2 regions of the Pseudomonas shahriarae genome follow, and region 2 is predicted to be linked to the other one. Evidence: predicted binding sites of a transcription regulator. Region 2 holds the regulator's gene; the other holds the start of a gene.
The links. Region 2 encodes FliA, which starts transcription of late flagellar genes. Its sites were predicted from a motif close to CTAAAGTTTNNNNNNNNNNNGCCGNTAA; they were not measured.

Region 1: HU773_RS27290 (methyl-accepting chemotaxis protein) is a predicted target of FliA. The motif match lies at 2,375-2,402, and genes of this name have one in related genera.

The regions. Positions count from the first base shown of each region.
Region 1 is NZ_CP077085.1:6,047,277-6,050,887, forward strand. It holds gene HU773_RS27285 (ABC transporter six-transmembrane domain-containing protein) at 1-282, shown strand, start outside; gene HU773_RS27290 (methyl-accepting chemotaxis protein) at 289-2,265, opposite strand; gene HU773_RS27295 (LysR substrate-binding domain-containing protein) at 2,455-3,375, opposite strand; gene HU773_RS27300 (NorM family multidrug efflux MATE transporter) at 3,528-3,611, shown strand, end outside.
Region 2 is NZ_CP077085.1:1,884,415-1,892,094, forward strand. It holds gene HU773_RS08460 (cold-shock protein) at 1-160, shown strand, start outside; gene flhA (flagellar biosynthesis protein FlhA) at 305-2,419, shown strand; gene flhF (flagellar biosynthesis GTPase FlhF) at 2,431-3,747, shown strand; gene fleN (flagellar synthesis regulator FleN) at 3,848-4,681, shown strand; gene fliA (RNA polymerase sigma factor FliA) at 4,678-5,418, shown strand; gene HU773_RS08485 (chemotaxis response regulator CheY) at 5,586-5,960, shown strand; gene HU773_RS08490 (protein phosphatase CheZ) at 5,979-6,767, shown strand; gene HU773_RS08495 (chemotaxis protein CheA) at 6,780-7,680, shown strand, end outside.

The DNA.
Region 1 (3,611 bases), 1.9 Mb from region 2:
ACGTTGCGACGCCATTACCAACTGCTGTCACGCCTGCGTATCTGGCTGTCGGACCGCGAAGCCGTCGCCTACCTGTTTCTCGGCGCGCTGGCAGCGCTACTGTTCATCGTAGCGATCAGCCAACTGGCCTTGTCGCCAGCGGTCAAGGCCGGCCATGTCTATGCGGTGATGACGTACCTGTGGACCTTCGCCAGCAGCCTCGACGAAGCGCCAGGGATGGTTGATCAACTGGCGCGGCTCAAGGACATCGGCAAACGGGTGGATCCGGGACTCGGGAATTGATCAGCCTTACCGAAACCGATCCACCTCTTGCCGCAGCCCTGCCGCCAACGTCTCCAGCTCCCTGGCGGTAATCGCCAGGTTCGAGACCACTTCCCGCTGCTCACTGTTGGCCAGGGCAATGCTCTGCAGGTTGCTGCTGAGCAAGGTCGCGGTGCTGCTTTGCTCCTGGGTCGCTGTGGTAATCGCGGCAAACTGCTGCCCCGCCGAGCGGCTTTGCTCGTCGATGCGCGCCAGGGCCGAGGCCACGTCGGCGTTGCGCGACAAGCCTTCCTGCATCAGCACATTGCCCTGTTCCATGGTGCTGATGGCATTGCCGGTTTCCTGCTGGATGCTCTGGATCATCCCGGAAATCTCATCGGTGGCCTGGCGGGTACGCGAGGCCAGGTTGCGCACCTCATCGGCGACCACGGCAAATCCACGCCCCTGCTCCCCGGCCCGCGCCGCCTCGATGGCGGCGTTGAGTGCCAGCAGGTTGGTCTGTTCGGCGATCGAGGTAATCACGCCGACGATGCCGCCGATTTCCTGGGAACGTTGGCCCAGGGTATTGATCACCTTGGCCGTGCTGTTCAGTGCCGTGGCGATATGCTCCAGGGACGACGACGCCTCCTGCATCGAGTTGCGGCCAATGCGGGTCTGCTGGGCATTTTCCTGGGCCATGCGTTCGGTATTGCCCATGTTGTCGGCAATGTTCAGCGAAGTGGCGCTGAACTCTTCCACCGCGCCGGCCATGCTGGTGATCTCGCCGGATTGCTGCTCCATGCCCTCATAAGCGCCTCCCGACAAACCTGACAGCGCCTGGGCGCGGCTGTTGACCTCTTCGGCCGCCTTGCGGATATGGGAGACCATGGTCGACAAGGCCTCGCCCATCTGGTTGAAGCTGCGTGCCAGCTGTCCGATTTCATCGTGGCTGGACACATTCAGCCGCGCACTCAAATCACCGGCCCCCAGGGCTTCGGCCTGGCGCACCAGGTCGCCCAGGGGCTGCAATTTGCTGCGTAGCAACCAGACCGCCGCGCCTACCGCCAACAGCATCGCCAGCACGCTGCCGATCACCAGGCGGATACCCACGGCCCAGGTCACCGCGCGGATCTCGGCCTTGGGCATGCTCGCCACCACCGACCACGGGCCGCCGTCAAATGGCACTGCAACGCTGTAGAAGTCTTCGCCCTTGTCACTCCAGAAACGCCCCTGGCCAGGCTTTTGCGCCAGCTCCAGGATCACCGGAACGGCCTGCTCCAACGCCTGCACGCCGGCAGGCGGCACCAGCCAGTGTTTTTGCTCGTCCAGCAGCGCCAGCGAGCCGGTCTGGCCAATGCGGAACCGCTTGAGGTTGGCGAATTGGGCGTTCTGCGCATCGGTGTAGTCGAAACCGATGAACAACACCGCAATCACCTGGCCGCTGGCATCACGTACCGGGCTGTACTGGGTCATGTAGGAACGTTCGAACAGCACCGCGCGACCGATGTAGCTCTGCCCGGCGAGCAGGCGCTGGTAGGCCGGCCCCTGGCGATCCAGCACGGTGCCGATGGCGCGGTTGCCGTCCTGTTTGGTCAGGGAGGTGCTGATACGGACAAAGTCTTCGCCGCTGCGCACGAACACCGTGGCCACGCCGCCGGACATCTGCTTGAACTCATCGACCTCGTCGAAGTTGTTGTTCAGTACTTCAGTGCCCAGGTAAAGGCCCGGGGTCTGCACCCCGGCCACACTCACCATCTGCTCGGGACGTACGCTCAACCCGGCGCCGAAGCGCTTTTCAAACAACCCACTCAAACGCTGGGTGCTCTCACGCAGGGTGCTGTGGAAGGTATTGAGTTGGTCGGCGAGCAAACGCGCTTCGCTGGCCAGGTGTTCTTCACGGGTCAGCAGGTTGGCCGAGTCCAGGGAGCGCAGGGCAAATACCGTGCTGCCGCTGATCACGACAGCCAATATGACCGCCAAGGCAATGCCCAGCTGCGAAGCGATGCGGGCGCGGGGTTGAGACATGACAGCTCCTGGCCGAGGCCCGGATCGTCCTGATCTCATAGCGCTAATCGGCAAATTTCTTGGATTGGGGGCACGCTGAGCCGCAACTAATGGCGACTCCGACACACCTACTTCGGCGGCCCCAATCAATACTTGAGCAAATTACAGGGGCATCACTCAAAGGCACCGTGTGTAGGACGCTGCATCGTTTCACTCGAGCTGTTCCACCGCCGGCAAGGCCATGGCCCGGACTTCACTTTGCAGGAAGTCCGACAGCCTGCGCAGGCGCTCACCACCGGGGCGGGTCTTGGGCCAGACCAGGTAATAGCTTTCGCCGCTGGCCACCGCAGTCGGCCATGGCAAACTCAAGCGCCCCTGGGCCACATCCTCGGCGACCATCAGCAGATCGCCCATGGACACGCCATAGCCCCGGGCAGCGGCAATCATCCCCAGCTCCAGCGTATCGAACACCTGCCCGCCCTTGATGGCGACGCGGGACGCCAGCCCCGTACGCTGCAACCAGCGGCGCCAATCACGCCGATCCGGCGTGGGGTGCAGCAGTTCAGCGCTGGCCAGGCGCTCCACATCCCAGGGGCCGTCATTGAGCAGGTTCGGCGCGCCCACCGGGATCAACAGTTCGGGAAACAGGTAGCTGGCTTCCCAGTCCGCCGGAAAGTGCCCGTCACTCAGCAAGACCGCGCAGTCGAACGGTTCCTGATTGAAATCCACTTCGTCGATGCTCATCCAGGCGCTGGTCAACTGCACCTCGTTGCCCGGCTGCAAGTGCCGGAACCGGCTCAGGCGCGCCAGCAACCAGCGCATGGTCAGGGTCGACGGGGCCTTCATGCGCAGGATGTCATCTTCGGCATTCAAGGTATGGCAGGCGCGCTCCAGGGCGGCGAAGCCCTCGCGCACCCCAGGCAGCAGCAGGCGCGCCGACTCGGTCAACTGCAAGGTGCGCCCGCTGCGCTGGAACAGGCGGCAGGCGAAATGCTCCTCCAGGGTGCGGATATGCCGGCTGACTGCACTTTGGGTGATGGACAGTTCTTCGGCCGCACGGGTGAAGGAGTTATGCCGTGAGGCGGCTTCAAATGCACGCAAGGCATAAAGCGGAGGCAGGCGACGAGACATGAGGAAAACTCCGACGGCACGATTCCGAAACCCTACCAGATTCATCCTGGCATGAGTTTTAATCATGCGAATGATCGCATTTATCCCTTTGTGCAAAGCGCTGAGAGCGCCGAGAATCAACCCTTCTACCCCTTGTGCAATTATTGAGCGTGATGATCATGCAGCATCCGGCGCGTACCGAACTCTGGGCCATTCTGCGGCTGTCAGGGCCGTTGATTGCCTCGCAGTTGGCGCAC
Region 2 (7,680 bases):
TGGATTCATCACGCAAGACGCCGGAGGAGAGGACCTGTTTGTGCACTTCTCGGACATTCAAAGCGGCGGCATCAAGTCGCTGGTGGAGGGCCAGAAGGTGGAATATGAAGTCGTAGAGGGTCCGAAAGGCAAGCAGGCATCAAACGTGCGTCCACTCTGATGATCGTTCCCACGCTCCTGCGTGGGAACGATCTCGTCCCTGAAGCAAAAGTTGGAAGGCTTCTTGCAATACCGCCTTCAGGACGCCTCTCGGCGTCAAAAGTTTGCTTCAAGGTGACGAGGAATACCGGTGGATCGCTCTAATATGCTCAGCACAGCCCGTGGCACCCTGACGGACCTCTCGCGAGGCAATCTGGGTGTGCCGCTGTTGCTGTTGGTCATGCTGGCAATGATGATGTTGCCGATACCGCCGTTCCTGCTGGACGTGTTCTTCACCTTCAACATTGCCTTGTCCATCGTCGTGCTGCTGGTTTGCGTGTACGCCCTGCGGCCTTTGGATTTTGCGGTCTTTCCCACCATTTTGCTGGTTGCCACGCTGCTGCGCCTGGCCCTTAACGTGGCCTCTACGCGGGTGGTGATGCTGAACGGCCAGGACGGCCACGCCGCCGCCGGTAAGGTGATCCAGGCTTTCGGCGAGGTGGTGATCGGCGGTAACTACGTGGTCGGTGTCGTGGTGTTTGCGATCCTGATGATCATCAACTTCGTGGTAGTGACCAAGGGCGCCGGGCGGATTTCCGAGGTGAGCGCGCGTTTTACCCTCGACGCCATGCCCGGCAAGCAAATGGCGATCGACGCCGATCTCAACGCCGGGCTGATCGACCAGAACCAGGCCAAGGCCCGCCGCTCGGAAGTGGCCCAGGAAGCCGAGTTCTATGGCTCCATGGACGGTGCCAGCAAGTTCGTGCGCGGCGACGCGATTGCCGGCCTGCTGATTCTGTTTATCAACCTGATCGGCGGCATCGCGGTCGGTATCTTCCAGCACGGCATGACCTTCGGCGATGCAGGTAAGGTGTACGCCTTGCTGACCATTGGTGACGGTTTGGTGGCGCAATTGCCATCACTGTTGTTATCTACAGCTGCGGCGATCATGGTGACCCGTGCGTCCGGCTCCGAAGACATGGGCAAGCAGATCAACCGCCAGATGTTCGCTTCGCCCAAGGCTCTGGCCGTGGCGGCCGGCATCATGGCGATCATGGGCATTGTGCCGGGCATGCCGCACTTCTCCTTCCTGACCATGGCCGCCCTGGCCGCCGGCGGGGCGTACCTGTTCTGGAAGAAGCAAAACATCATCAAGGTCCAGGCCTTGAAAGAGGTGGAGCGCCAGCAGGATCTGCTGCCGTCGCCGGCCCGCGCCCAGGAAACCAAGGAGTTGGGCTGGGATGACGTGACCCCCATCGACATGATCGGCCTGGAAGTCGGCTACCGTCTGATTCCCCTGGTGGACCGTAACCAGGGCGGCCAGTTGCTGGCGCGGATCAAGGGCGTGCGCAAGAAGCTGTCCCAGGACCTGGGTTTTTTGATGCCCACCGTGCATATCCGCGACAACCTCGACCTGGCCCCCAGCGCCTACCGCCTGACGCTGATGGGCGTGACCCTGGCCGAAGCCGAGATCTACCCCGACCGCGAACTGGCGATCAACCCCGGCCAGGTATTCGGCTCCCTCAGCGGCATAACCGCCAAAGATCCGGCTTTTGGCCTGGACGCGGTGTGGATCGAAGTCAGCCAGCGTAGCCAGGCACAGTCCCTGGGTTACACCGTGGTCGACGCCAGCACCGTGGTCGCCACGCACCTCAACCAGATTCTGTACAAGCACTCCCACGAGCTGATTGGTCACGAAGAAGTCCAGCAACTCATGCAATTGCTGGCCAAAGCCTCGCCTAAGCTGGCTGAAGAGCTGGTGCCGGGGGTATTGTCGCTGTCGCAACTGCTCAAGGTGTTGCAAGCGCTGTTGGCCGAACAGGTGCCGGTGCGGGACATTCGCAGCATTGCCGAGGCTGTCGCCAACAATGCCGCCAAGAGTCAAGATACTGCCGCGCTGGTAGCGGCGGTGCGCGTCGGATTGTCGCGTGCAATCGTCCAAAGCATTGTAGGGCTTGACTCTGAGCTGCCTGTAATCACCTTGGAGCCAAGGTTGGAACAAATATTGCTCAATAGTATCCAGAAGGCAGGGCAAGGCCAGGAAGAGGGCGTTCTGCTGGAGCCAAGCATGGCTGAAAAGCTGCAGCGTTCGTTGATCGACGCCGCACAGCGTCAGGAAATGCAGGGCCAACCGGTGATTCTGCTGGTGGCAGGCCCCGTCCGAGCGATGTTGTCGCGGTTTGGACGCCTGGCAGTACCGAATTTGCACGTTTTGGCTTACCAGGAAATTCCTGACAATAAGCAAGTGACTATCGTCGCGACAGTAGGGCCCAACGGCTGAGGTAGTGGGTTATGCAAGTAAAGCGTTTTTTCGCCGCCGATATGCGTCAGGCCATGAAGCTGGTTCGTGATGAGCTGGGCGCCGACGCGGCTATTATCGGTAACCGTCGCATTGCCGGCGGTGTCGAGCTGACGGCTGCCCTGGATTACAAACCCCAGGCCCTGGCGCCGCGTGTACCGAACATGGAACTCGAAGACGAGTTGCGCAAGACCGCCTCGCGCATTGTCTCGGCCCAGGCCGAGCTGAGCATGCGGGGCGACAGCGATGCGACCACTAATCGCCAATTGTTTGCCGGCCTGCCGCTGACGGCGGCCGAGCCACTGGTAGAGCCGACTTTTGTCGAGCCGCCACGTCCCGCCGCGCCAGCACCGGCCGCTGCGGTTGACCAGCGCGTGTTTGACTCGATGCGTTTTGAACTCAATGGTCTGCGCGAGCTTTTGGAAGTGCAGTTGGGCTCGCTGGCCTGGAACCAGTTGCAGGGCAGCAAGCCGCAACAGGCCAACCTCTGGCGCCGCCTGCAACGCATTGGCCTGTCCGGCCCGTTGTCCCGCGACCTGCTGGAGCTGACCACCGGCATTGAAGAGCCTCGCCAAGCCTGGCGCATGTTGCTGGCGCACCTGGCGCGGATGATCCAGACCCCGGAAATCGAACCCCTTGAAGAAGGTGGCGTGATTGCCATGGTCGGCCCCGCCGGCATGGGCAAGACCACCACCCTGGCCAAGCTGGCCGCCCGTTATGTCCTCAAGTACGGCGCCCACAACATTGCCCTGGTGAGCATGGACAGCTACCGCATCGGCGCGCAGGAACAGCTCAAGACTTTGGGCCGGATCCTCAATGTGCCGGTGACCCATGTCGACCCGGGCCAGTCCCTGGCCAACGCCCTCGACCCACTGCTGCGCAAGCGCGTGGTGCTGATTGATACCGCCGGCCTGCAAGCCAGCGACCCGGCATTGCGCATGCAACTGGAAAGCCTGGCCGGGCGCGGGATCAAGTCGAAAAATTACCTGGTACTTGCAACCACCAGCCAAAAACAGGTTCTGACTGCTGCGTACCACAGCTACAAACGTTGCGGGCTGGCCGGTTGTATCCTGACTAAGCTGGATGAAACCGCAAGCCTGGGCGAAGTGTTGAGCCTTGCCATCAGCCATGAATTACCGGTCGCCTACCTGACCGACGGGCCGCGGATCCCGGATGACTTACATCTGCCGCGCCGTCATCAGTTGGTCAGCCGTGCGGTCAGTGTGCAAATGCAGGATGAACCCAGTGAAGAGGCGATGGCGGATATGTTCGCCGACCTCTATCACAACCCAGCCAAACGGGTCGGCTGAAAGGCAACATGAACACAGTGCAATGTACCTACATTGATGGTCTGCTACCGCGGCCACCCTATGTAGCCTGCGGCTAAGCAAGACAAGGTAAAGAAAGAACATGGGCAGCATGCATCCCGTACAGGTGATCGCGGTGACCGGCGGCAAAGGTGGCGTCGGGAAAACTAACGTGTCAGTGAATTTGTCCCTGGCCCTGGCAGAGCTTGGCCGCCGCGTCATGCTGCTGGATGCCGACCTGGGCCTGGCGAACGTTGACGTTCTGCTGGGACTGACGCCCAAACATACCCTGGCCGATGTCATTGAGGGCCGCTGTGAGCTGCGCGATGTGCTGTTACAGGGGCCCGGGGGGATTCGCATCGTCCCGGCCGCCTCCGGCACCCAGAGCATGGTGCATCTGAGCCCGGCGCAGCATGCCGGCCTGATCCAGGCCTTCAGTGATATCGGCGACAACCTCGACGTGCTGGTGATCGACACCGCCGCCGGGATTGGCGAGTCCGTGGTCAGCTTCGTGCGCGCCGCGCAGGAAGTCTTGCTGGTGGTCTGCGACGAGCCCACCTCGATCACCGACGCCTACGCCCTGATCAAACTGCTCAACCGCGACTACGGCATGAACCGCTTCCGCGTGCTGGCCAACATGGCCCAGAGCCCGCAAGAAGGGCGCAACCTGTTCGCCAAGTTGACCAAGGTCACGGATCGCTTCCTCGATGTCGCCTTACAATACGTCGGCGCAGTTCCCTATGACGAGTGTGTGCGCAAGGCTGTGCAAAAGCAGCGTGCAGTCTATGAAGCGTTCCCTCGTTCGAAATGCGCGTTGGCGTTCAAGGCAATTGCTCAGAAGGTCGATACCTGGCCACTGCCCGCCAATCCCCGGGGGCATCTGGAGTTTTTCGTCGAGCGATTGGTGCATCAGACGAGTGCAGGACCGGTGCTATGACAGCCAGCGGCTACAACCTTTACAAAAAGTCGGCGCGTGACAGCCAGGGCGAATTGATCGAGCGCTATGCGCCCCTGGTCAAGCGCATTGCCTACCACCTGCTGGCACGCCTGCCCGCCAGTGTCCAGGTCGAAGACCTGATCCAGGCGGGCATGATCGGCCTGCTCGAAGTGTCGACCAAGTACGACGCGAGCAAGGGTGCGAGTTTCGAGACGTATGCGGGTATCCGTATCCGTGGCGCGATGCTCGATGAGGTGCGTAAAGGTGATTGGGCGCCGCGTTCGGTCCACCGCAATACCCGGATGGTGAGTGACGCAATTCGCTCAATTGAAGCAAAAACCGGTCGCGACGCTAAAGATCACGAAGTTGCGGCCGAACTCCAATTGAGTCTCGACGATTACTACGGGATTTTGAACGATACCTTGGGCAGCCGCCTGTTCAGTTTCGACGACCTGCTACAGGACGGCGAACATGAAGGGCTGCATGAGGATGGCGCGAGTGCTCACCAGGAGCCTTCACGCGACCTGGAAGATGAACGCTTCCAGGGCGCCCTGGCAGAGGCGATTGCCAATCTGCCGGAACGTGAGCGGCTGGTGTTGGCGCTGTACTACGACGAAGAGCTGAACCTCAAGGAAATCGGTGAGGTCCTGGGGGTCAGCGAATCGCGGGTCAGCCAGCTTCATAGCCAATGCGCGGCCCGCTTGCGGGGGCGTTTGGGAGAGTGGCGAGCGCGCTGACAGGCAGTGTGGGGACACTGCGAACGATAACCGCCAGGGCGCAAGCCCGGCGGGAGCGGCCCGTGATGTGCCCAGCAGTCCTTTTTGTGTAATGCCTGTTGAATGATATGGCGCGCCCAGGTGCTGGACGCGTTTAAGACTGCTTGGAGGTCGAATTGGACAAGAACATGAAAATCCTCATCGTTGATGACTTCTCAACGATGCGGCGGATCATAAAAAACCTGTTGCGTGACCTTGGGTTCACTAACACGGTCGAGGCGGATGACGGCATTACGGCGATTCCGATCCTCAACAGCGGGAGCATCGACTTTCTGGTAACTGACTGGAACATGCCTGGCATGACCGGCATTGATCTACTGCGCCACGTGCGCGCTGATGAAAAGCTGCGCAGCCTGCCTGTGCTGATGGTGACCGCTGAAGCCAAGCGTGAACAGATCATCGAAGCCGCCCAGGCCGGGGTCAACGGCTACGTGGTCAAGCCATTCACTGCACTGGCCTTGAAAGAGAAGATTGAAAAAATCTTCGAACGCATCGGTCATTGATGCTGCCACGGGGGAGCTATGGAGCATAAAGAATCATCGCAGGCCGACTTTGAGTCGACCCTGAAAAAACATGCTCACCAACTCGTCGAAAGCCTGGAAAAAGGCCAGTTCGGCGACGCAGTGCAGTTGATCCATGAGCTCAACCAGACCCGCGACCGCGGCCTGTATCAGGAAGTGGGCAAGCTCACCCGTGAGTTGCACAGTGCGATCGTCAATTTCCAGATCGACCCGCACATGCCCCAGGCCGAGGAAATCTCGCAGATCACTGATGCCACCGAACGCCTGTCCTATGTGGTCAGGCTGACTGAGGCGGCAGCCAATCGCACCATGGACCTGGTGGAAAACGCCACGCCCCTGGTGAACGGCATGGCCAACGAGGCCAAGGCGTTGAGCACCGACTGGGGCCGCTTCATGCGGCGCGAAGTGGGCGCTGAAGAATTTCGTGACCTGGCGCGTCGGGTCGAAGGCTTCCTGTCACGCAGCGAGCAGGAAAACCGTACGGTTTCCAGCAACCTCAATGACATTCTGCTGGCCCAGGATTACCAGGACCTTACCGGTCAGGTGATCAAGCGCGTGACCCTGCTGGTCACCGAAGTGGAAAGCAACCTGCTCAAACTGGTGCTGATGGCTGGCCAAGTCGACCGTTTTGCCGGCATCGAACACGACCGCGAAGCGATCCTCTCGGAAAAAGATCCACAAAAACACCTCGCCAAGGGTGAAGGTCCGCAGATTCATGCCGATAAACGTGAAGACGTTATGTCAGGTCAAGATGACGTAGACGATTTGCTGTCCAGTTTAGGCTTCTAAGGAGCACGCAATATGAGCTTCGGCGCCGATGAAGAAATCCTTCAGGATTTCCTTGTAGAGGCCGGCGAAATTCTAGAGCAGTTGTCCGAGCAACTGGTCGAGCTGGAAAGCCGACCGGATGATGCGAACCTGCTCAATGCAATTTTTCGCGGTTTTCACACTGTAAAAGGGGGCGCCGGCTTCCTCCAGCTCCATGAGCTGGTGGAGTGCTGCCACATCGCCGAAAACGTGTTCGACATCCTGCGCAAGGGTGAGCGGCACGTTGATTCGGAATTGATGGACGTGATCCTCGAAGCCCTGGACGCGGTCAACGGCATGTTCAATGAAGTGCGCGAACGCGCACCCATTACGGCTGCCACCCCGGAACTGCTGGCCGCCCTGGCGCGCCTGGCAGAGCCTGGCGCGGTAGCTGCCGCCCCGGTGGTTGAGGCGGCGCCTGAGCCAGTGGCCGAACCCGACGTCACTGACAGCGAGTTCGAGCAACTGCTGGACTCCCTCAATGCGGTCAAGGCCGAGGCAGAAGCCCCGGCCGCAGCTGCGCCGCCGATGGTGCCGACCACCGAAGACATCACCGACGCCGAGTTCGAGTCATTGCTCGACCAGTTGCACGGCAAGGGCCAGTTCGCCCCGGACGCCGTGGCAGCCGCACCGACGCCGGTGGAGCCTGCTGCGCCAGCGGCCAGCACCGATATCACCGACGACGAATTTGAAGCACTGCTGGATCAGTTGCATGGCAAGGGCTCGTTTGCTGCCGAGGCGTTGCCGGCAGTCGCTGCGGCGGCTGCGGCTGCACCGGCTGCGGCGCCGGCTGTCGCTCCGGCGGCGGATGGCCTGATCAGCGATCACGAATTCGAATCCCTGCTGGATGAGTTGCACGGCAAGGGCAAGTTTTCCGAGGTGGCACCTGCCGCCG